One region of the Halomonas sp. B23F22_10 genome, then DNA from elsewhere that is predicted to be linked to it. Evidence: predicted binding sites of a transcription regulator. Region 1 holds the regulator's gene; each other region holds the start of a gene.
The links. The regulator sigma-54, encoded in region 1, starts transcription at its own class of promoters, with help from an activator protein. The targets are predictions, from matches to a motif close to TGGCACNNNNNTTGCTNT.
Positions count from the first base shown of each region.

Region 1 (6,865 bases):
CTCGAATACTTCCTCGATCGCCGGGTGGTGCAGGCGCGCTCCGATGCCCAGGGCGTCGGCGAGAGCCAGCGCGTGCGCATGACCCTCGAGCCGGAACAACAGGACGGCCCATGAAGACCCTCAGCGCCCGGAACCTGGCCAAGAGCTACAAGCGTCGCCGCGTGGTCCACGACATCAGCCTGGAGATCCAGCAGGGCCGCATCATCGGCCTGCTGGGCCCCAACGGGGCCGGCAAGACCACCTCCTTCTACATGATCGTCGGCCTGGTCCGTGCCGACGCCGGCCGTGTCGCCATCGACGACCGCGACCTCTCCGGCGCCGCCATGCACCAGCGCGCCCAGGCCGGGATCGGCTACCTGCCTCAGGAGGCCTCGATCTTCCGCAAGCTGTCGGTGGCCGACAACATCATGGCGATCCTCGAGACCCGCCGCGATCTCGACCGCAGCGGCCGCAAGGCGCGCCTGGAGGCGCTGCTGGAGGAGTTCCACATCACCCACATCCGCGACAACCTGGGCATGAGCCTGTCCGGCGGCGAACGCCGGCGGGTCGAGATCGCCCGGGCGCTGGCCACCGAACCCGACTTCATCCTGCTCGACGAGCCCTTCGCCGGCGTCGACCCCATCTCGGTGGGCGACATCAAGGGCATCATCCGCCAGCTCAAGGCGCGCGAGATCGGCGTGCTGATCACCGACCACAACGTGCGCGAGACGCTGGACATCTGCGACGGCGCCTACATCGTCGGCGACGGCCAGATCATCGCCGACGGTGACGCCGAGGAGATCCTCGCCAACCAGCGGGTGCGCGACGTCTATCTGGGCCAGGACTTCCGTCTCTGACCCCTTGGCCTTCGCAAGTCACTGATATACTAACGCCATGCACAGACGGGCATGGCGATTGCCGTTGGCACGCTAATTGCTGCGAACACGCTTGCATGGCGGACGCCCGGGCACTAGGGTGGAAGACCTCTTTACCGCAGGATCGGACCGCTCGCCCATGGCCATGAAGGCATCCCTTCAACTGCGTGTCGGCACCCAGCTGACCATGACCCCTCAGCTGCAGCAGGCCATCGGCCTGCTGCAGCTCTCGACCCTCGATCTGCGCCAGGAGATCCAGCAGGCCCTCGAGGCCAATCCCATGCTCGAGCTCGAGGACGACTTCGGCGAACAGGCCGTCAGCGAGACGCCGGACGACGACTGGTCGGACGAGATCCCGGAAGAGCTGAGCGTCGACAGCGACTGGTCCGACACCTTCCAGGACGCCGGCGGCAGCGGTGAGGCCCCCGACTTCGAACGTCAGGCCGCCGACCAGAGCCTGCAGAGCCATCTCGTCTGGCAGCTGGCGATGAGCGGTCTCGATGAGCGCGAGAGGCGCATCGCCGAGAGCCTGATCGATGCCGTGACCCCGGACGGCTATCTGGATCAGCCGCTGGACGAGCTGCGCGATGGCCTGCGCGCCCAGGCCCTCGAGGGGCTCGCCACCCGCGAGGTCGAAGCGGTGCTGCTGCGCCTGCAGCAGTTCGAGCCCACCGGGGTGTTCGCCCGCGATCTGCGCGAGTGCCTGCTGCTGCAGCTCGCCACCCTGCCCGATGACACCCCGCTGCTGCCCCAGGCCCGGCGCCTGGTGCGCCAGTTCCTGGAGGCCCTGGCCGGCAACGATCGCCGGCTGCTCAAGCGGCGCCTGGGGCTGGACGACGACACCCTCGACGAGGTCATCGCCCTGATCCGCGGCCTCGACCCACGGCCGGGCAGCGAATTCGCCAGCGGCGACAGCGACTACGTGATTCCCGACCTGATCGCCCGCCACACCCCACAGGGCTGGCGCGTCGAGCTCAACCCGGAGGCGATGCCGCGGCTGCGCATCCAGCCCGACTACGCGGCGCTGATCAAGCGCGCGGACAAGAGCGACGACAACCAATTTCTCAAGGACCACCTGCAGGAGGCGCGCTGGCTGATCAAGAGCCTGGCCAGCCGCAACGATACCCTGCTGCGGGTCGGCCACGAGGTGATGACCCGCCAGATCGAGTTCCTCGAGCGCGGCGAGGAAGCCATGAAGCCGCTGATCCTGGCCGACATCGCCCAGGCCGTGGAGATGCACGAATCGACCATCTCCCGGGTCACCACCCAGAAGTTCATCCACACGCCGCGCGGCGTCTTCGAACTCAAGTACTTCTTCTCCAGCCAGGTCGGCGACGGCGAGGACGCCCACTCCAGCACCGCGATCCGCGCCCGCATCCGCAAGCTGATCGAGGGCGAGCCGCCACGCAAGCCGCTGTCCGACAGCAAGCTGGTCACCCTGCTCGCCGAGGAGGGCATCGAGGTCGCCCGTCGCACCGTCGCCAAGTATCGCGAAGCGATGCACATCCCGTCTTCCAGCCAGCGGAAACGCCTCGGCTGAGACCCCGCCGAAGGCGATTTCCAGAGCGTGAAAACGCGTCTGTCGCGGGGGGTTTGCAAGGCACCAAAAAGGGTTACAATCGAGTCACCACCCAAGGAGCAAGGAGCGTGTCATGCAAGTCAACCTCACCGGCCATCACGTGGAATTGACCGAGCCCCTGCGTGACTACGTGCAGGAGAAGCTCTCCCGCCTGGAACGTCACTACGACAACATCACCACCGTTCAGGTCACGCTCTCCGTCGAAAAAGAACGCCAGCAGGCCGCCTGCACGCTGCACGCCGCCGGTGCCGATCTGCACGCCGAAGCGATGGATGCCGACATGTACGCCGCCATCGACGCCCTTGCCGACAAGCTGGACCGCCAGCTCGTCAAGCACAAGGAAAAGACCCAGGCCCGCGCCCAGGGCGCCGCAAGCGTCCGCTGAGCCATGTCTCTTGAAACCATCCTTCCCCCCGAGCGCACCCTCTTCGGCGTGCCCGGGGGGAGCAAGAAACGAGTGCTGGAATTCTTCAGCACCTTCATTGCCCAGAACATTCCGAGTCTCGACAGCCAGGAAGTCTTCAGCCGGCTGATCGGGCGCGAACGGCTGGGCAGCACCGGCATCGGGCACGGGGTCGCCATTCCCCATTCCCGCAACCCGCACTGCAAGGCGCCCATCGCCGGCTTTCTCAAGCTCGCCGAACCGGTCGACTTCGATGCCATCGACGGCGAACCCGTCGACCTGGTGTTCGTGCTGCTGGTTCCCGAGGAAGCTGACGACGCCCATCTCGCCCTGCTCGGCCAGGTGGCCAGCGTGATGAACGACGCCGAGACCCGCAGCGCCCTGCGCCGGGCCGGCAGCCAGCGCGAGCTTCACGACAGCCTCCTCGACGCCATCCGACGACAGGCACCGGCCGCCAGCGGTCGCGGCTGAGCGCCGCCGCCTCGACCAGGAGACCCGACCCGTCATGCAGCTCGTCATCATCAGCGGACGCTCCGGCTCCGGCAAGTCGATCGCCCTGCAGGCCCTCGAGGACCTCGGCTTCTACGCCATCGACAACCTGCCGGCTATGCTGCTTGGCCCGCTGGTCGACGAGCTGCGCAGCGGTCAGTCCCTGCGCAGCGCCGTGGCGGTCAGCATCGACGCCCGCAACCTGCCCCACGCCCTGGAGCGCTTCCCGGCGCTGCTCGATGACGTCCGCTCCCGCGACATCCAGTGCCAGGTGATCTATCTGACCACCGACGCACGCATTCTGCTGGAGCGCTATTCCGCCACCCGGCGCCGCCACCCCCTGACCCGAGACACCGAGATGACGCTGGCCGAGGCGATCGACCGCGAGGAAGACGCCCTGGCGGAGATCCGCGACCTCGCCGACCTGCTGATCGACACCTCGCGACTCTCGGTGCACGACCTGCGCGGCCGCATCACCGACCAGGTGGCCGGCCATCGCCGCGAAGGGCTGACACTGACCCTCGAGTCCTTCGGCTTCAAGCGCGGCGTGCCGCTCGACGCCGATATCGTGTTCGACGTCCGCTGCCTGCCCAACCCCTACTGGGACCCTCAGCTACGCGAGGCGACCGGCCGCGACGACAGCGTGATCGCCTTCCTCGAGAGCTATCCGGTGGTCGACGAGATGGCCGCCGACATCCTGGCCTGGGTCGAACGCTGGCTGCCCCGCTACCGGGCCAGCCAGCGCAGCTACCTGACCGTGGCAATCGGCTGCACCGGCGGTCAGCATCGCTCCACCTACCTGGCCGAGCGGCTGTCCCGGCGCCTCGCCGAGACCCACGCCGGCGTTCGCCTGCGTCACCGCGAGCTCGGCCTGCAACTCACGCTCCCCGCCCCGAACGACGCCAAGGACCGCTAGTCACGTGCCCAGCCGCAAGCTCACCCTGACCAACAAGCGCGGCCTGCACGCCCGCGCCGCCACCCGCCTGGTGCAGTGCTGCCAGCCCTTCGCCTCACGGGTCCTCGTCTGCCACGGCGACCAGCAGGCCGATGCCGCCAACATCATGGCGCTGCTGATGCTGGCCGCCCCCTGCGGCACCGAGCTGACCCTGGAGGCCGACGGCGACGACAGCGAGGCGGTGCTGGACGCGCTGGAAGCCCTTTTCGAGGCCCGCTTCGACGAAGAGACCTGACGCGATACGCCATAGATCAACGACCGAGCCTCGAACACAAAAAAGCCCGCGATTATCTCGCGGGCTTATTTCATGTCCGGAGTGTCGTTACCGGGGCCGGCTCAGCTGCCGGCCACGGTCATCTCGTCGATCAGCCAGCTGCCGGTGTGGACGCTGCCGCGGGTGTCGATGTCGTCGCCGACGCCGACCAGCCCCTGGAACATCGTCGCCAGGTTGCCGGCGATGGTGAATTCCTCCACCGGATGCTGGATGCGGCCGTTCTCGACCCAGAAGCCCGCGGCGCCGCGGGAGTAGTCACCGGTGACGCCGTTGACGCCCTGGCCCATCAGCTCGGTGACCAGCACGCCGCGATCCATGCGCGCGAGCAGGGCCTCCTGGGACTCGAGCGGCGCGGTGAGGCGCAGGTTGCGGGCGCCGCCGGCGTTGCCGGTGGTCTCCATGCCCAGCCGCCGCGCGCTGTAGGCGGACAGCATGTAGCTGGCCAGCCGCCCCTGGTCGATGAAGACGTTGTCGCGGGTCGCCACGCCATCGCCGTCGAAGGCGCTGCTGGCCATGCCGCGCATCAGTCGCGGTTTCTCCTGCAGCGAGAACCACTCGGGGAAGAGCGCGTCGCCGAGGCGGTCGCACAGGAAGGAGGACTGGCGATAGAGGGCGCCGCCGGCGATGGCGCCGAGGAAGCTGCCGACCAGCCCCGACGCCAGGCTTGGATCGAACAGCACCGGCATCCGCCCGGTGGCCGGGCGCTGGCCGCCGAGCCGGCGCAGGGTGCGCCGGGCGGCGCTCTCGCCCACCGCTTCGGGGGCCAGCAGCTCACGAGGATCGCGGGCGCTGGTGTAGTCGTAGTCGCGCTGCATGCCGTGCTCGTCCTCGGCGATCAGCATGCAGGACAGCGAATGGCGGCTGCCGCGCTGACTGCCCAGGAAGCCGTGACTGTTGGCATAGACGCGCACGCCCTCGCCGCTGGACAGCCCCGCGCCGTCGGAGCTCTTGATGCCCGCCTGACCGCGGCCGGCATTCTCGCAGGCCAGCGCCAGCTCGACCGCCTCCTCGGTGGACAGCGCCCAGGGGTGATGGACGTCGAGGTCCGGCAGTTCCCGGGCCATCAGCTCGGCCGGGGCGAGCCCCGAGGCCGGATCCTCGCCGGTATAGCGGGCGATGGCCATGGCCTTCTCGACCACGTCCCGGATCGACGCCTCCGAGGCATCGGTGGACGAGGCACTGCCCTTGCGTTGGCCGACATAGACGGTCACCGCGATGCCCTGATCGCGGGACAGCTCGACGGTCTCGACCTCGCCCTCGCGCACGTTGACACCCACGCCCTGGTCGACGCTGGCGCCCACCTCGCAGGCATCGGCGCCGAGCCGGCGGGCCAGCGCCAGGGCCGCCTCGGCGCGGGTTTCCAGCAGCGACTGCTGGGCGACGGCATCGAAAGCCTGTGTCATCGTCTTGACTCCTCACTCGACCGGCCACGCGGCCGATACACAACATGGTCGTTTGGCCAGCCCGACGCGGCGGGCTGGTATACTGGGCCGATGCCTAACGCCCCTCTCATGAATCAGGACGCCGCATGACCCAGGATGATTTCTCTCCGGCCGACGAACGGCCCAGCAAGTCGCAGCTCAAGCGCGAGATGCATGCCCTCCAGGCGCTCGGCGAACGGCTGATCGCCATGCGCGAGGCCGACCGCGACCGCTTCCCGCTGTCCGACGACCTGCTGGCGGCCATCGAGGAAACCGGCCGCATCCGCGCCCGCGAGGCCCGCCGCCGGCACATGCAGTACGTCGGCAAGCTGATGCGCCGCGAGGACCTCGAGGGCATCCAGGCGGTGTTCGACGAAATGGACCGCGAGCAGCTGCGCCGCGACCACGCCTTCCATCGCCTGGAGCAGTGGCGCGACCGCCTCATCGAGGACGACGACGCCCTCGAGGCCTTCATCGCCGACTACCCCGACGTCGACCGCCAGGCCCTGCGCCAGCTGATCCGCAACGCCCGCCGCGAACGCGATCAGGGCAAGCCGCCGACCAACGCCCGCCGGCTGTTCAAGCTGATCCGCGACACCGCCGAGCTGTAAGACACCTCAACAAGCTCCAGACGCTATCTCTCTGCCGACCAGCCAGGGATGGGCTTTCCCGGCGACAAGGCTCCGCGAGGCGCTGTGAACCCATCCCTGGGCGCTACTTTTGCCCTTCGGCGCTCTCGCATCCTGCTTCGCTTGCAGGACCGGTGCTGGCCATCCATGGCCAACCCGTTCGGCGAGAATCGCCTCACCCATGGCAAAAACCCTCGCTTCACCTTGTCCCCGGCGCCCATCCCCATCAGTTCCGTTCCGCAGCGACTTCCGTGCTAGGAC
Region 1 is NZ_JBIEKF010000002.1:422,494-429,358, forward strand. Features, by position in the region: gene lptA (lipopolysaccharide transport periplasmic protein LptA) at 1-114, shown strand, start outside; gene lptB (LPS export ABC transporter ATP-binding protein) at 111-836, shown strand; gene ACGTNF_RS06080 (RNA polymerase factor sigma-54) at 994-2,394, shown strand; gene hpf (ribosome hibernation-promoting factor, HPF/YfiA family) at 2,507-2,818, shown strand; gene ACGTNF_RS06090 (PTS sugar transporter subunit IIA) at 2,822-3,307, shown strand; gene rapZ (RNase adapter RapZ) at 3,342-4,241, shown strand; gene ACGTNF_RS06100 (HPr family phosphocarrier protein) at 4,246-4,515, shown strand; gene pmbA (metalloprotease PmbA) at 4,617-5,957, opposite strand; gene yjgA (ribosome biogenesis factor YjgA) at 6,083-6,586, shown strand; gene tldD (metalloprotease TldD) at 6,859-6,865, opposite strand, start outside.

Region 2 (6,865 bases), on a different contig from region 1:
CCTCGAAGCGCTCGCGCGCCCGCCAGTCCTCCAGGCGGGCGCGGCGCACGCCCTGGCGCAGTTCGAGGTCGTGCCAGACCAGATCGCGAAAGCGCAGCGCGTTCTCGTCATTGCCGTCGCGGCGGGGCGGGCCGGGGAGGTCGGCGTTGCCGGTGACGAAGCGCCCCTCGGCGTCGTAGAGGGCGTAGAAGACGCGCTCCTCGGCGTCGGTGGCGAGCATCTCCAGCGCCGCCGGCGGCAGGTCGAGCCACAGCCGGTTGTCCTGCCACTGAACCTGCTCGGCGATGGCCAGGGTGGCGGCCTCGAGCAGGCGGTCGAAGGCGCGATCGGCGGTGTGGCGGGCCTCGATCCAGGCCTGCAGCACCATCAGCGCGCCCAGCGCCATCAGCGGCAGCAGCAGCCAGGTCAGCAGGCGCCGATACAGGCTGTCGCGCCGCGTCACTCGGCCTCCAGCAGGTAGCCCAGGCCGCGCACGGTGCGCAGGGCGACGGCGCTGCCGGCCAGGCGCTTGCGCAGGCGGTGGACGTAGACCTCGATGGCGTTGTCGCCCATGGCCTCGCCCTGGAAGGCCTCTTCGGCCAGGCGGGCCTTGTCGACCGGTTCGCCGCCGTGGCGCATCAGGCAGGCCAGCAGGCGCTGCTCCCGCGGCGGCAGCGACAGCGTCTCGCCGTCGAGGGTGAAGCGCTGGGCCGGGGCGTCGAAGGCCAGCGGGCCGACCTGGAGCGCCTGGCCGCGCTCGCGGCGGCGCAGCAGGGCGCGCACCCGGGCCTCGAGCTCGTCCAGGGCGAAGGGCTTGGCCAGGTAGTCGTCGGCGCCGAGATCGAGCCCGCGCACGCGATCCTCCACCGCGCCCCGGGCGGTGAGGATCAGCACCGGGGTGTCGGCGTCGTGGCGGCGCAGGGTCTCGAGCACCTCGAGCCCGCTGCAGCCGGGCAGGTTGAGGTCCAGCAGCACCAGCGACAGGCCGTGGTCGGCGCCGTCCAGGCGCTGCCGGGCGGCCTCGCCGTCGGCCAGGTGCTCGATGCCGTGTCCCTCCAGCGACAGGGCGTCCACCAGCGTCTCCGCCAGCAGCCGATCGTCTTCCACCAGCAGCATCATCGTGGGGTCTCCTCGCCGGCAAGGCTTCGGCTCAGGGCGTCGCGGGCCCGGGCCAGGGCCTCGTGGGCGGCCTCGGGGGCCAGGCGGCCGGCGGGGCCGGACAGTGACAGCCACAGCGGCGGCTCCCCGGGCGCGTCGGCCAGTGCCAGGCAGGTCATGGTGCCGCCGGGCAGGGCGGGGCGCGGGTCCACGTCCTGCTCCACCGGCCAGCGGCTGCCGGGGCGCAGGTCGTGGCGCAGCGGTGTGGCGGGCAGGGCGGCCAGACGGCATTCCGCCTCGCCGGGATGCAGCGCCAGCAGGGCGGCGGTCTCGCCGGTCTCGGCGGCCAGGCGGTCGAGCCAGGGCTGGACGCGCGCGGCCAGCTGCTGCGAGGGCGCGTGTCGACGGGCCAGGCGCATGGGGCTGCCGCCGAGCCGCCAGCGGCCGTCATCGCCGCGCTGCACGTAGTCGAAACGGGCCAGCGAGCCGAGCAGGCGCAGCAGGGTGCTCTTGTAGAAGCCGGTCGCCTCGGCCAGTTCGGCCAGGGCGAACGCCTCCTGGGAAGAATCGAACACCTCGAGCACGGTCAGTGCGCGCTCGACGGCCTCGACGCGGTCCTGGGCCATCGTCGCTCCTCGTTCATGATCTTGCTCTCGCCATCGCCGGGGATGGTCTCTCATGGCCCTGTGCGGCCTCCGTGACGGCGATCAGGGCCTCTGCAACTTTGGTCGCAATTCGCCGAAACGGCATTGACCCCCATGGCATGGGCGGCCTAATTTTCCGCCCAAGGGAACGCTGTTCTGCCTTACAGAATTGTAAGGCAGGTGTCAGCGTCCGACAAGCCCGACCCGATCTGCCAACGAAAACATCAGAGGGGACAACAACAATGTCCGTGAGAACGCCACTCAAGTTTGTCGCCGTCGCCGCCTTCACCGTCAGCGCCGGTTCCTCCATGGCCTTCGAGCCGGAAGGCAAGGTCGAATGCATCGCCCCCGCCGACCCGGGTGGCGGCTGGGACTTCACCTGCCGCAGCGTGGGCAACGTGATGGAACAGCTGGACCTGGTGCCGGCCAGCGTGCAGACCATCAACATGGCCGGTGCCGGCGGTGGCGTGGCCTTCGCCCACACCGTCAGCAAGCGCGCCGGCGACGACCAGCTGCTGGTGGCCGCCTCCACCGCCACCACCACCCGTCTGGCCCAGGGCCAGTTCCCGGGCATGAACGCCGACATGGTCAACTGGGTGGGCGCGCTGGGCGCCGACTACGGCGTGATCGCCGTGGCCGATGACTCCGAGTACGACGACCTGCCCGAGCTGATGGACGCGCTCAAGGAAAACCCGCGCAGCGTCAAGTTCGCCGGCGGCAGCGCCAAGGGCGGCTGGGACCACCTCAAGGTGCTGATCGCCGCCCAGGAAGCCGGGGTCGAGAACCTGCCGCGGATTCCCTACCTGTCGTACAACAACGGCGGCGAGGCCATGACCCAGGTGGTCGGCGGCCACGTCGATGCCTTCACCGGCGACATCACCGAGGCCCAGGGCTTCATGGAATCCGGTGACCTGCGGGTGCTGGCCGTGCTCTCCGAGGAGCGCCTGCCGGGCGAGTACAGCGACATCCCCACCGCCCGCGAGCAGGGCATCGACGCCATCGGTCCGAACTGGCGCGGCTTCTACATGCCGGCCGACGTCTCCGACGACGCCAAGCAGTACTGGATGGAGGCCATGGACACCATCTACGAGAGCCAGGAGTGGAAGGACGTGATGGCCAGCAACGGCCTGATGCCGTTCCACATGAGCGCCGGTGAGTTCGAGCAGTTCGTGAACGACCAGATCGCCGACATCAACCAACTCTCCAAAGATATCGGGCTGATTCAGGAATGACCTTCAACGACCGCATCTTCGGGGTCCTGTTGATCGCCCTGGCCGTCGCGTACGGCTGGGGCGCTACCCAGTTTCCCGAACCGTTCGGCGGGTCCGAGGGCGTCGGCCCCGAGACCTTCCCGCTGCTGCTTTCCGTCGTGCTGGCGCTGTCCAGCCTCTATCTGATCGTGCGTCCCGACCCGGATAACGCCTGGCCCTGGAGCCGCACCGGCATCGAGCTGGTGATCGCGGTGCTGGTGCTGATCGCCTACACCGCGCTGCTGCAGCCGCTCGGCTTCATCCTCAGCACCCTGCTGGCGGTGGGTACGCTGTGCTGGCGCATGGGCGCCTCTCCGGTCCGGGCCTATGTCACCGGCGGCGTGGCCGGCGTGGTGGTGTTCCTGGTGTTCAACTTTGCCCTCGATCTGGCGCTGCCGCTGGGGCCGCTGTCTGTCCTGGAGGTGAGCTGATGGAAACGCTGGGTTATCTGATCGACGGCTTCGGCGTCGCCCTGGCGCCGCATAACCTGATGTTCGCCCTGCTGGGGGCCTTCCTCGGCACCCTGATCGGGGCGCTGCCGGGCCTCGGGCCGGCCAACGGCGTGGCGATCCTGATTCCGCTGGCCTTCTCCCTGGGCCTGCCGCCGGAAACCGCGCTGATCATGCTCACCTCGGTCTATGCCGGGGCCATGTACGGCGGGCGCATCTCCTCGATTCTGCTCAACATCCCCGGCGACGAGCCGGCGATGATGACCTGTCTCGACGGCTACCCGATGGCGAAGAAGGGCAAGGCCGCCGAGGCGCTGGCGATCTCCGCCGTGGCCTCCTTCATGGGCAGCCTGATCGCCACCGTGGGCCTGATCCTGCTGGCGCCGCTGCTGGCCAAGTTCGCCCTGACCTTCGGCCCGGCCGAGTACTTCGCACTGTTCCTGCTGGCCTTCGCCACCCTCGGCGGCATCACCGGCAAGAACCCGATGAAGACCGTGGTGGCGGCCTGCCTGGGCCTGATGATCTCCACCATGGGCATCGACAGCACCGGCGTGCAGCGCTACACCTTCGGCGTGCTGGAGCTCTACGAGGGCGTCGACTTCATCATCGCCATCGTCGGCCTGTTCGCCATCTCCGAGCTCTTGTTCTTCATCGAGGACAAGGCCGGCGGCGGCAAGGAAAAGATGACCGTCAACAAGCTGTCGCTGAAGTGGGCCGACATCCGCGGCATCATGCCGTCGAGCATCCGCGGCGGCATCCTGGGCTTCATCGCCGGTGTGCTTCCCGGTGCGGGGGCTTCCCTGGGCAGCTTCATCGGCTACACCCTCGAGAAGAAGGTGGTCGGCAGCAAGGGCTACTTCGGTGAGGGCGACCCGCGCGGCGTGGCCGGCCCCGAGGCCGGCAACAACGGCGCCTCCAGCGGCGCCCTGGTGCCGATGCTGACCCTCGGCGTGCCGGGCAGCGGCACCACCGCGGTGCTGCTGGCGCTGCTGATCTCGCTGAACATCACCCCGGGGCCGCTGATGTTCACCCAGAACGCCGATATCGTCTGGGGCGTGATCGCGGCGCTGCTGATCGGCAACTTCCTGCTGCTGGTGCTGAACATTCCGCTGGTGGGCATCTTCGTCCGGCTGCTGTCGGTGCCGCCGAAGTACCTGCTGCCGGTCGTCACCATGGTGGCCTTCGTGGGCATCTACTCGATCAGCAACAGCGCCTTCGACCTCTACTTCATGGTGGCCTTCGGCGTGGCCGGCTATCTCTTCCGCAAGCTGGAGATACCGCTGGTGCCGATCATCCTCGGCCTGCTACTGGGGCCGGAGATGGAGAAGAACCTGCGTCACGCCATGGACATCGCCGACGGCGACTGGACCATCCTGTGGGACAGCGGCCTGGCCATCGGCCTGTGGGTGTTCGCCGGCCTGGGCCTGATCCTGCCCTATATCGTCGGCCCGCTGCTGCGCCGTCGCATGAAGGTGGCCACCGGCACCGGAGGCCCGGACGGCGACTGATGGCGTGAACCTGATCGCATCCGCCACCTGACGGGGGCGTCGGCATCGTGCCGGCGTCCCCGTTTCGTTATCGGCCTGACATTGATATCGACAGCGACACCATGCGCCCTCGGCCGCGACCTCCCAGCGCCTCGGGGTGGCACCAACGTGGAGCGAAGCCGGTGCGACACTTGCACCAGAAGGGCACTATCGGCAGGAGGAAGTGTGTTGGAGGATCCATTAAATTATTGAAAGTTAATGTTTATCCCGGTTGATCCAGAATGTGGCGTAGCTCTTGCACCGCGGGGGTAGGGCATGGTGCACCGTGGCGTGCCACCGCCCTTCATAACAACGCCAATACTACGTCTGGATCGACAAGGAGATGATCATGAGTTCCCATTCGCCCGCCGTGCCCAAGCGTCTGTTCGCCGCCACCCTGCTGAGCCTCGCCGTCTCGGCACCCGCCATGGCCCAGGAGGACCCGATCAAGGTCGGCATCCTGCACTCGCTCTCCGGCACCATGGCCATCAGCGAGTCGACCCTCAAGGACACCATGCTGATGCTGATCGAGCAGCAGAACGCGCAGGGCGGCCTGCTCGGCCGCGAGCTCGAGCCGGTGGTGGTCGACCCGGCCTCCGACTGGCCGCTGTTCGCCGAGAAGGCGCGCCAGCTGCTGGCCCAGGACGAGGTCGACGTGATCTTCGGCAACTGGACCTCGGTGTCGCGCAAGTCGGTGCTGCCGGTGGTCGAAGAGCTCGATGGCCTGCTGTTCTATCCGGTCCAGTACGAGGGCGAGGAGTCCTCCGAGAACGTCTTCTACACCGGCGCGGCGCCCAATCAGCAGGCGGTCCCGGCGGTCGACTATCTGATGAACGAGGTCGGCGTGGAGCGCTGGGTGCTGGCCGGCACCGACTACGTCTATCCGCGCACCACCAACAAGATCCTCGAGGCCTACCTCAAGGACCACGGCGTGGCCGATGACGACATCATGGTCAACTACACCCCCTTCGGGCATTCCGACTGGCAGAACATCGTCTCCGACATCGCCGACTTCGGCAGCCAGGGCAAGAAGACCGCGGTGGTCTCGACCATCAACGGCGACGCCAACGTGCCGTTCTATCGCGAGCTCGGGAATCAGGGCATCGACGCCGCGGACATCCCGGTGGTGGCCTTCTCGGTGGGCGAGCAGGAGCTGTCCGGCATCGACACCGCGCCGCTGGTCGGCCATCTGGCCGCCTGGAACTACTTCATGAGCGTCGATACCGACACCAACTACGACTTCATCGACAGCTGGATCGACTACACCGGCGACGAGATGGCGGTCACCAACGATCCGATGGAGGCCCACTACATCGGCTTCAACATGTGGGCCGAGGCCGTGCGCAAGGCCGGCACCGCCGAGGTCGACGCGGTCAAGGACGCCATCATCGGCGTGTCCGTGCCCAACCTGACCGGCGGCTACGCCACCATGATGCCCAACCACCACATCACCAAGCCGGTGCTGATCGGCGAGATCCAGGACAATGGCCAGTTCTCCATCGTCTGGGAGACCCCGTCCACCGTGGCCGGCGATGCCTGGTCCGACTACCTGCCGGGCTCGCGCGACCTGATCAGCGACTGGCGCGCGCCGATGCGCTGCGGCAACTACAACGTCGTCGAGGGACGCTGCGGTGGCGGCGCCGACGCCGAGGTGGCCTCGGCCGAATAAGCCGCTCCCCGGGCCGCGGTCGCGGCCCGGGGCTTCCATTCTCCCACTGACAGGACATGGTCATGAGGACGATTCGCTCCCTCGTGCAGGGGCTGCTGTGCCTGATCGTCGTCTCGTTCGCCGCGCCGGCCGCCCTGGCCGCGCCCGATGACGACGGCCGGGCTCTGCTCGAGGCCCTGGACACCGATTCCTACGCCGCCAAGGGCGAGGCCGTGACGGCCATCGCCGACAGCGGCCATCCGCAGAGCCG
Region 2 is NZ_JBIEKF010000001.1:526,431-533,295, forward strand. Features, by position in the region: gene ACGTNF_RS02325 (sensor histidine kinase N-terminal domain-containing protein) at 1-442, opposite strand, end outside; gene ACGTNF_RS02330 (response regulator transcription factor) at 439-1,098, opposite strand; gene ACGTNF_RS02335 (helix-turn-helix domain-containing protein) at 1,095-1,703, opposite strand; gene ACGTNF_RS02340 (Bug family tripartite tricarboxylate transporter substrate binding protein) at 1,964-2,953, shown strand; gene ACGTNF_RS02345 (tripartite tricarboxylate transporter TctB family protein) at 2,950-3,402, shown strand; gene ACGTNF_RS02350 (tripartite tricarboxylate transporter permease) at 3,402-4,928, shown strand; gene urtA (urea ABC transporter substrate-binding protein) at 5,296-6,615, shown strand; gene urtB (urea ABC transporter permease subunit UrtB) at 6,678-6,865, shown strand, end outside.
Region 2: urtA (urea ABC transporter substrate-binding protein) is a predicted target of sigma-54. The motif match lies at 5,192-5,209, and genes of this name have one in related genera.

Region 3 (6,865 bases), on a different contig from region 1:
CTCGGGGATGCCGGGACCGTTGTCGATGAGGCTCACCTGGCAGACCAGGCGATGGCGCTCGGCGCCCAGGGTGAACTGGCGACGCGCGCGGGTCTTGAGCACCAGGGTGGGCCCCTCGATCCCGGCCTCGGTCATCGCCTGCACGGCGTTGCGCGCCACGTTGAGGATGGCCTGGATCAGCTGGGACTCGTCGCCCATCAGATCGGGCAGGCTGGGGTCGTAGTCGCGGGTGAACGTCACCTCGGGATGCTCCACCGCCACCAGGGCGCGGACCCGCTCCAGCACCTTGTGGATGTTGAGCGGCTCGTGTCGATTGAGGCGATGCGGGCCGAGCATGGCGTCCACCAGGTCGCGCAGCCGGTCGGCCTCCTCGACGATGATATGGGTGAACTCGGTGAGCCGGGAGTCGCCCAGGTCACGCTCCAGCAGCTGGGCGGCGCCGCGGATCCCGCCCAGCGGATTCTTGACCTCATGGGCGAGCCCGCGCGCCAGCACCTTGATCGTCTCCTGGCGGGTCTGCAGCGCCTCCTCGCGGGAGATGCGCAGCAGCCGGTCGCGGGGCTCCAGCTCCATCAGCAGCTCGTCCGCCGACAGCGGGGTGACGGTGTAGTCCACCGTCAGCGCGTCGCCGGTGGGCAGGGTCAGGCGCGCCTCGCGCTGGGTATAGGGATGAAACTCGTCGCGGGCCTTGGCCAGCAGCGCGCCGATGTCGTCCTCCGAGTTCACCAGCCCCGGCAGCGGCTGGCCGATCACCCGCGAGCGGCTCAACGCCAGCAAGGCCTCCGCCGCCGGATTCATCCAGCGCAGCCGCAGCTGGCCGTCCAGCAGCAGCACGGCGGTGGTGAGGTGTTCCATCAGGCGTTGATACATGGGTGCATTCCCGGCAGCGGAGTGGAGAGGCGCCTCCCTCAAGTTCTGCAAGAAGCGCGCCACTTTGGGGAAGACGACATGGCGTCGCCTACCGGCTGATCCGACATGGGGATCATGCACCATGGTAGTGCACCAAGCTGGTGCACGCACTGCGAGGTCGCGCTCACTCCCGCTCGGGCGCCTTCCGAAGGGGCGCGCGCGGGTCGTGATGCGCTCGCCATGCCTCATGGTCGCGCCGGCGGCGATCGTCCCGGGGCGGACGATCGCCGCGCAACGCCTCGGCATGGCGGAAGGCGCTGCCCTCGCTCACCCGGTCGGCGTGATCGAAGGCATCGAAGCGCCCGTCGTCACGCGCCGGGGGCGGGTCACAGGGCCTCGGGGAGCCGTCCGGACACAGCGGTCGATGTGGCCGGCGAGGGGGCAGCTAATTGTTGGCGGGGTTGTTGGGATTGCTCGGCAGATTGACGCTGGCCCGCTGGACGAAGAGCGTCAGCGGCGAGGTGCGGTGGCGCACCGCGCCGGAGGCGTCGAGCAGCTCGGCCTGCACCCGGTGCTCGCCGCGGTTGAGGTTGGAGAGCAGGAAGGTGTCGGTGTGCATGGCGGACTGGCTGACCTGGCCGTCCACCAGCAGCCGCACGCGATGGTCGTCGCGCAGGTCGGGGCGGATGGCGAGCCGCACCTGGGCGTTGCCCGCGGCGCCGGTGGGCAGGGTCGTCTCCTGCTCGGGGGAGGCGATCGCGAAGACGTCGTAGGGCATGAAGGGCTGGCCGGGCTCGCCATAGCGCGTGGTGCCGTCGGCCCGCCCGGGCGAGGCACTCGACAGCGGCTGCACCGGCCGCGACGGCACCACGGTGAGCGGATCGAGCTCCATCGCCTCGCCGCCGCGCTTTGGATCGTCGGTGAAGACGACGTTGCCCTGGGCGTCGGTGGTGCGATAGATGGTCTGTGCCGCCGCCGGCAGGCTCAGCGCCAGGCTCAGCGCCAGTGTCATGACAACCTTGTGCATGTGTCTCTCCCGGGTCCGTGACGGCCGTCCATGGCGCGCCTTGCGCCTGCCGTCATCATGCTCCAAGCCTAGACCAGGCCGGCCCCGGAACGGAATCCACGTTCGCGGGCCGGGCGAATGCGAGTAGGATGATCCTGCGACACGACAAGCCAAGGAGCGAGCGGCATGGACGCGTGGGAGAAGGTGATAGCGTTGACCCTGATGGCCGGCATGGCGATGCCGCTGGGCGGCTGGGTGGCCAAGGAGGAGCGCATCCGGCCGAACTGGCTGGAGAACGAGCTGCGCCACGGCATCATCGCCTTCGGCGGCGGCGCGCTGCTCTCGGCGGTGGCCCTGGTGCTGGTGCCGAACAGCTTCGAGGCCCTGGACCTGGCGCCGGCCATGGCCTGGTTCCTCGCCGGCGGCCTGACCTTCATGGCGCTCGATATCGCCCTCTACCGCAACGGCACCCCCGCCAGCCAGCTCACCGCCATGCTCGCCGACTTCCTGCCCGAGGCCCTGGCCCTGGGCGCGGCCTTCGCCTACGGCGGCGGCAGCGGCGTGCTGCTGGCGCTGCTGATGACGCTGCAGAACCTGCCGGAGGGCTTCAACGCCTATCGCGAGCTGCGCGAGAACACCCACTACTCGACCCGACGCCTGCTGACGATGTTCTTCGCCATGGCCTGGCTGGGGCCGCTAGCCGGCCTGAGCGGCTACTGGTGGCTGGCCGCCTACCCGTCCGCGGTGGCCGCGATCATGCTGTTCGCCGCCGGCGGCATCCTCTACTCGGTGTTCCAGGACCTGGCGCCCCAGGCCCGGCTCGAGCGCCACTGGGGCCCGCCGCTGGGGGCGGTGTTCGGCTTCGCCATGGGCATCGGCGGCCATATGCTGATCTACTGATCCCGGGCGGAGGCCCCGGGAGAAAGACGCACAAAAAAGGCACGCCCACGGGCGTGCCTTTCGCGTGCTGGAGCGCGGCGCCGGGCGCCGCGCGGCATCAGCAGCTGTAGTACATGTCGAACTCGACCGGATGCGTGGTCATGCGCAGGCGCTCCACGTCTTCCTCGAGCAGCTCGATGTAGGCATCGATCATATCGTCGGTGAACACGCCACCCTCGGTCAGGAAGGCGCGGTCCTCGGCCAGCGCCTCGAGGGCCTGGTCCAGGCTCTCGGCGACGGTCGGGATGGACTTGCCTTCTTCCGGCGGCAGGTCATAGAGGTTCTTGTCCATGGCGTCGCCGGGATGGATCTTGTTCTTGATGCCATCGATACCGGCCATCAGCATCGCCGCGAAGCACAGGTACGGGTTGGCGGTCGGGTCGGGGAAACGAGCCTCGACGCGCTTGCCCTTGGGGCTCGCGGTGTAGGGGATGCGGATGGACGCGGAGCGGTTGCGGGCGCTGTAGGCCAGCATGACCGGCGCCTCGAAGCCCGGCACAAGACGCTTGTAGGAGTTGGTGGAGGCGTTGGTGAAGGCGTTCAGGGCACGGGCGTGCTTGATGATGCCGCCGATGTAGTAGAGCGCCATTTCGGACAGGCCGGCGTACTCGTCACCGGCGAACTGGTTCTCGCCGCCCTTCCAGAAGGACTGGTGGACGTGCATGCCGGAACCGTTGTCACCGACCAGCGGCTTGGGCATGAAGGTGGCGGTCTTGCCGTAGGCGTGGGCGACGTTGTGCACCACGTACTTCATTTCCTGAAGTTCGTCGGCCTTCTTCACCAAGGTGTTGAACTTGACGCCAATCTCGTTCTGGCCGGCGTTGGCGACCTCGTGGTGGTGCACCTCGACGGACTGGCCGATGGCCTCGAGGGTGTTGCACATGGCGCCACGGATGTCGTGGAAGCTGTCGACCGGGGGCACCGGGAAGTAGCCGCCCTTGACGCGCGGACGGTGCGCCAGGTTGCCGCCCTCGACCTGACGGTCGGTGGCCCAGGCGCCTTCCTCGGAGGTGATCTTGTACATGGCGCCTTCGATGTCGGCCTTCCAGTGCACCTCGTCGAAGATGAAGAACTCGGGCTCCGGACCGAAGAAGGCGGTGTCGCCCAGGCCGGTGGACTGCAGGTAGGCCTCGGCGCGCTTGGCGATGGAGCGCGGATCACGCTCGTAGCCCTGCATGGTGGCCGGCTCGATGATGTCGCAGCGCAGGATCAGGGTGGCGTCTTCGGTGAAGGGGTCGAGGAAGCCGGTGCCGTCTTCCGGGCGCAGAATCATGTCGGACTCGTTGATGCCCTTCCAGCCGGAGATGGAGGAGCCATCGAACATCTGGCCGTTCTCGAAGAACTCTTCATCGACGTCACGGGCCGGAATGGTGACGTGCTGTTCCTTGCCTTTGGTGTCGGTGAAGCGCAGGTCGATCCACTTCACGTCGTGTTCTTCGATCAGGGCGAGAGTCTTCTCGGACATGAGGTCCTCCAGGGTACAGTGGCTGGTTATGATATTCCGCTGAATCTGTCTGTCGTCGGTCGCGGGTGTGTCCAGTCGACGTTGTAGCATGACGTCGGTGCGATGCCCACGCCGCCATGCACGACCATGGCATTGCCCCAAATAATGCAGATGGCGTGCCAAAATGGCGAAATTCGCCGAAATAATTTCCATAAACGACTGAGAAGAAAGAAGAAAAAAACCTGCTTCATGAGAGTGCAGAGTCACCAATCTGCATCATGCCCGCTCATGGCACCGTCTCGTCCGCCGTAATGCGCCCCAAGATGACGCTCGCACGCCCTTGATGCACCAAATATGTGCAGCCCTCTTTTCTTGCGCACCAGCCCGACGCTTCCGCCGCCCAGCCGCCGCGTCAGGCGCCCCGCGGCGACGCGCGGGCGAAAAACACCGCGACGATCCGGATTCCGGACGCCACAAGGCTGGTAGCGTCGAGGTCCTGACCCTATAATGCCACCCCAATTTTCCCAGCAGGATCCCGTCGTGATCGAGAATCTTCGCAACATCGCCATCATCGCTCACGTCGACCACGGCAAGACCACCCTGGTCGACAAGCTCCTCCAGCAGTCCGGCACCCTGGACCGCAAGGCCGAAGGCCAGGAGCGCATCATGGACTCCAACGACCAGGAGAAGGAACGCGGCATCACCATCCTGGCCAAGAACACGGCGATCCGCTGGGATGACGGCAACGGCCGCGACTACCACATCAACATCGTGGACACCCCGGGACACGCCGACTTCGGTGGCGAAGTCGAGCGCGTGATGTCCATGGTCGACTCCGTGCTGCTGATGGTCGACGCCGTCGACGGCCCGATGCCGCAGACCCGCTTCGTGACCCAGAAGGCCTTCGACCAGGGCCTCAAGCCGATCGTCGTGGTCAACAAGATCGACCGCCCGGGCGCCCGCCCCGACTGGGTCATCGACCAGATCTTCGACCTGTTCGACAACCTCGGCGCCTCCGACGAGCAGCTCGACTTCCCGATCGTCTACTGCTCCGCGCTCAACGGCATCGCCGGCACCGAGCCGGAAGAGCTGAGCGACGACATGCGCCCGATGTTCGAGGCCATCGTCGACATCGTCGAGCCGCCCAAGGTCGAGCTGGAAGCCCCGTTCCAGATGCAGGTCTCCGCGCTGGACTACAACAGCTACGTCGGCGTCATCGGCCTGGGCCGCATCACCCGCGGCAGCGTCAAGCCGAACCAGCAGGTCACCGTCGTCTCCAAGGAAGGCAACACCCGCCGCGGCAAGATCGGCCAGGTGATGACCCACCTCGGCCTCGAGCGCGTGCAGACCGACGAAGCCACCGCCGGCGACATCATCTGCATCACCGGCATCGAGGATCTGGCGATCTCCGATACGCTGTGCGACCCGGCCGCCGTCGAGGCGCTGCCGGCGCTGACCGTCGACGAGCCGACCGTGTCCATGACCTTCCAGGTCAACGACTCGCCGTTCGCCGGCAAGGACGGCAAGTTCGTCACCAGCCGCAACATCAAGGATCGCCTCGACCAGGAGCTGATCCACAACGTGGCGCTGCGCGTCGAGCAGGGCGACTCCCCGGAGAAGTTCATCGTCTCCGGCCGCGGCGAGCTGCACCTCTCGGTGCTGATCGAGAGCATGCGTCGTGAAGGCTTCGAGCTGGCCGTGGGCCGCCCCGAGGTCATTATCCGCGAGATCGACGGCCAGGAGCAGGAGCCCTACGAAGAAGTCATCATCGACTGCGAGGAGCAGCACCAGGGCGCCATCATGGAAGAGCTCGGCTACCGCAAGGGCGAGCTCAAGAACATGAATCCCGACGGCAAGGGCCGGGTGCGTCTCGACTTCATCATCCCGGCGCGCGGCCTGATCGGCTTCCGCGGTCAGTTCCTGACCCTGACCTCCGGCACCGGCATCCTGACCAGCCGCTTCGACCACTACGGCGACCTCAAGCCGGACGCCTCGGTCGAGCGTCGCAACGGCGTGCTGGTGTCCATGGTCTCCGGCAAGGCCCTGGCCTACGCGCTGTTCGCGCTGCAGGATCGCGGCAAGCTGATCATCGAGCACGGCACCGAGGTCTACGAAGGCATGCTGATCGGCATCAACAGCCGTGCCGAGGACATGGTCGTCAACCCGACCAAGGCCAAGAAACTCGACAACATGCGCGCGTCCGGCAACGACGAGAACCTGGTGCTGACGCCGCCGATCCGCTTCACCCTGGAGCAGGCGATCGAGTTCCTCGACGACGACGAGCTGGTCGAGATCACCCCGAACCACATCCGTCTGCGCAAGAAGCTGCTGTCCGAGAACGAGCGCAAGCGTTCCAAGAAGAAGTAAGCCGCTTCGACGCACCGCGAATCGTTGCGCCCCAGAGCCCGCCATCATGGCGGGCTCTTTCGTTTCCGCCCCCTGCATCCGTGTCGGCCACTGCGACGTTGGCCTCGCGCCCCGGCCGGGGGCTATGCTGAGACCTCCGTTCACCAAGGAGACCGCCCGATGCACAAGCACGTCGAATGGGACGATCCCGGCAGCGCCAGCGTGCTGCGCTACTATCAGGACCATCCCCAGGACTACCCGGAGCCTCACGAGGGCAGCAT
Region 3 is NZ_JBIEKF010000007.1:74,672-81,536, forward strand. Features, by position in the region: gene glnL (nitrogen regulation protein NR(II)) at 1-870, opposite strand, end outside; gene ACGTNF_RS14845 (DUF4124 domain-containing protein) at 1,295-1,876, opposite strand; gene ACGTNF_RS14850 (ZIP family metal transporter) at 2,042-2,755, shown strand; gene glnA (glutamate--ammonia ligase) at 2,853-4,259, opposite strand; gene typA (translational GTPase TypA) at 4,779-6,605, shown strand; gene ACGTNF_RS14865 (hypothetical protein) at 6,765-6,865, shown strand, end outside.
Region 3: glnA (glutamate--ammonia ligase) is a predicted target of sigma-54. The motif match lies at 4,403-4,420, and genes of this name have one in related genera.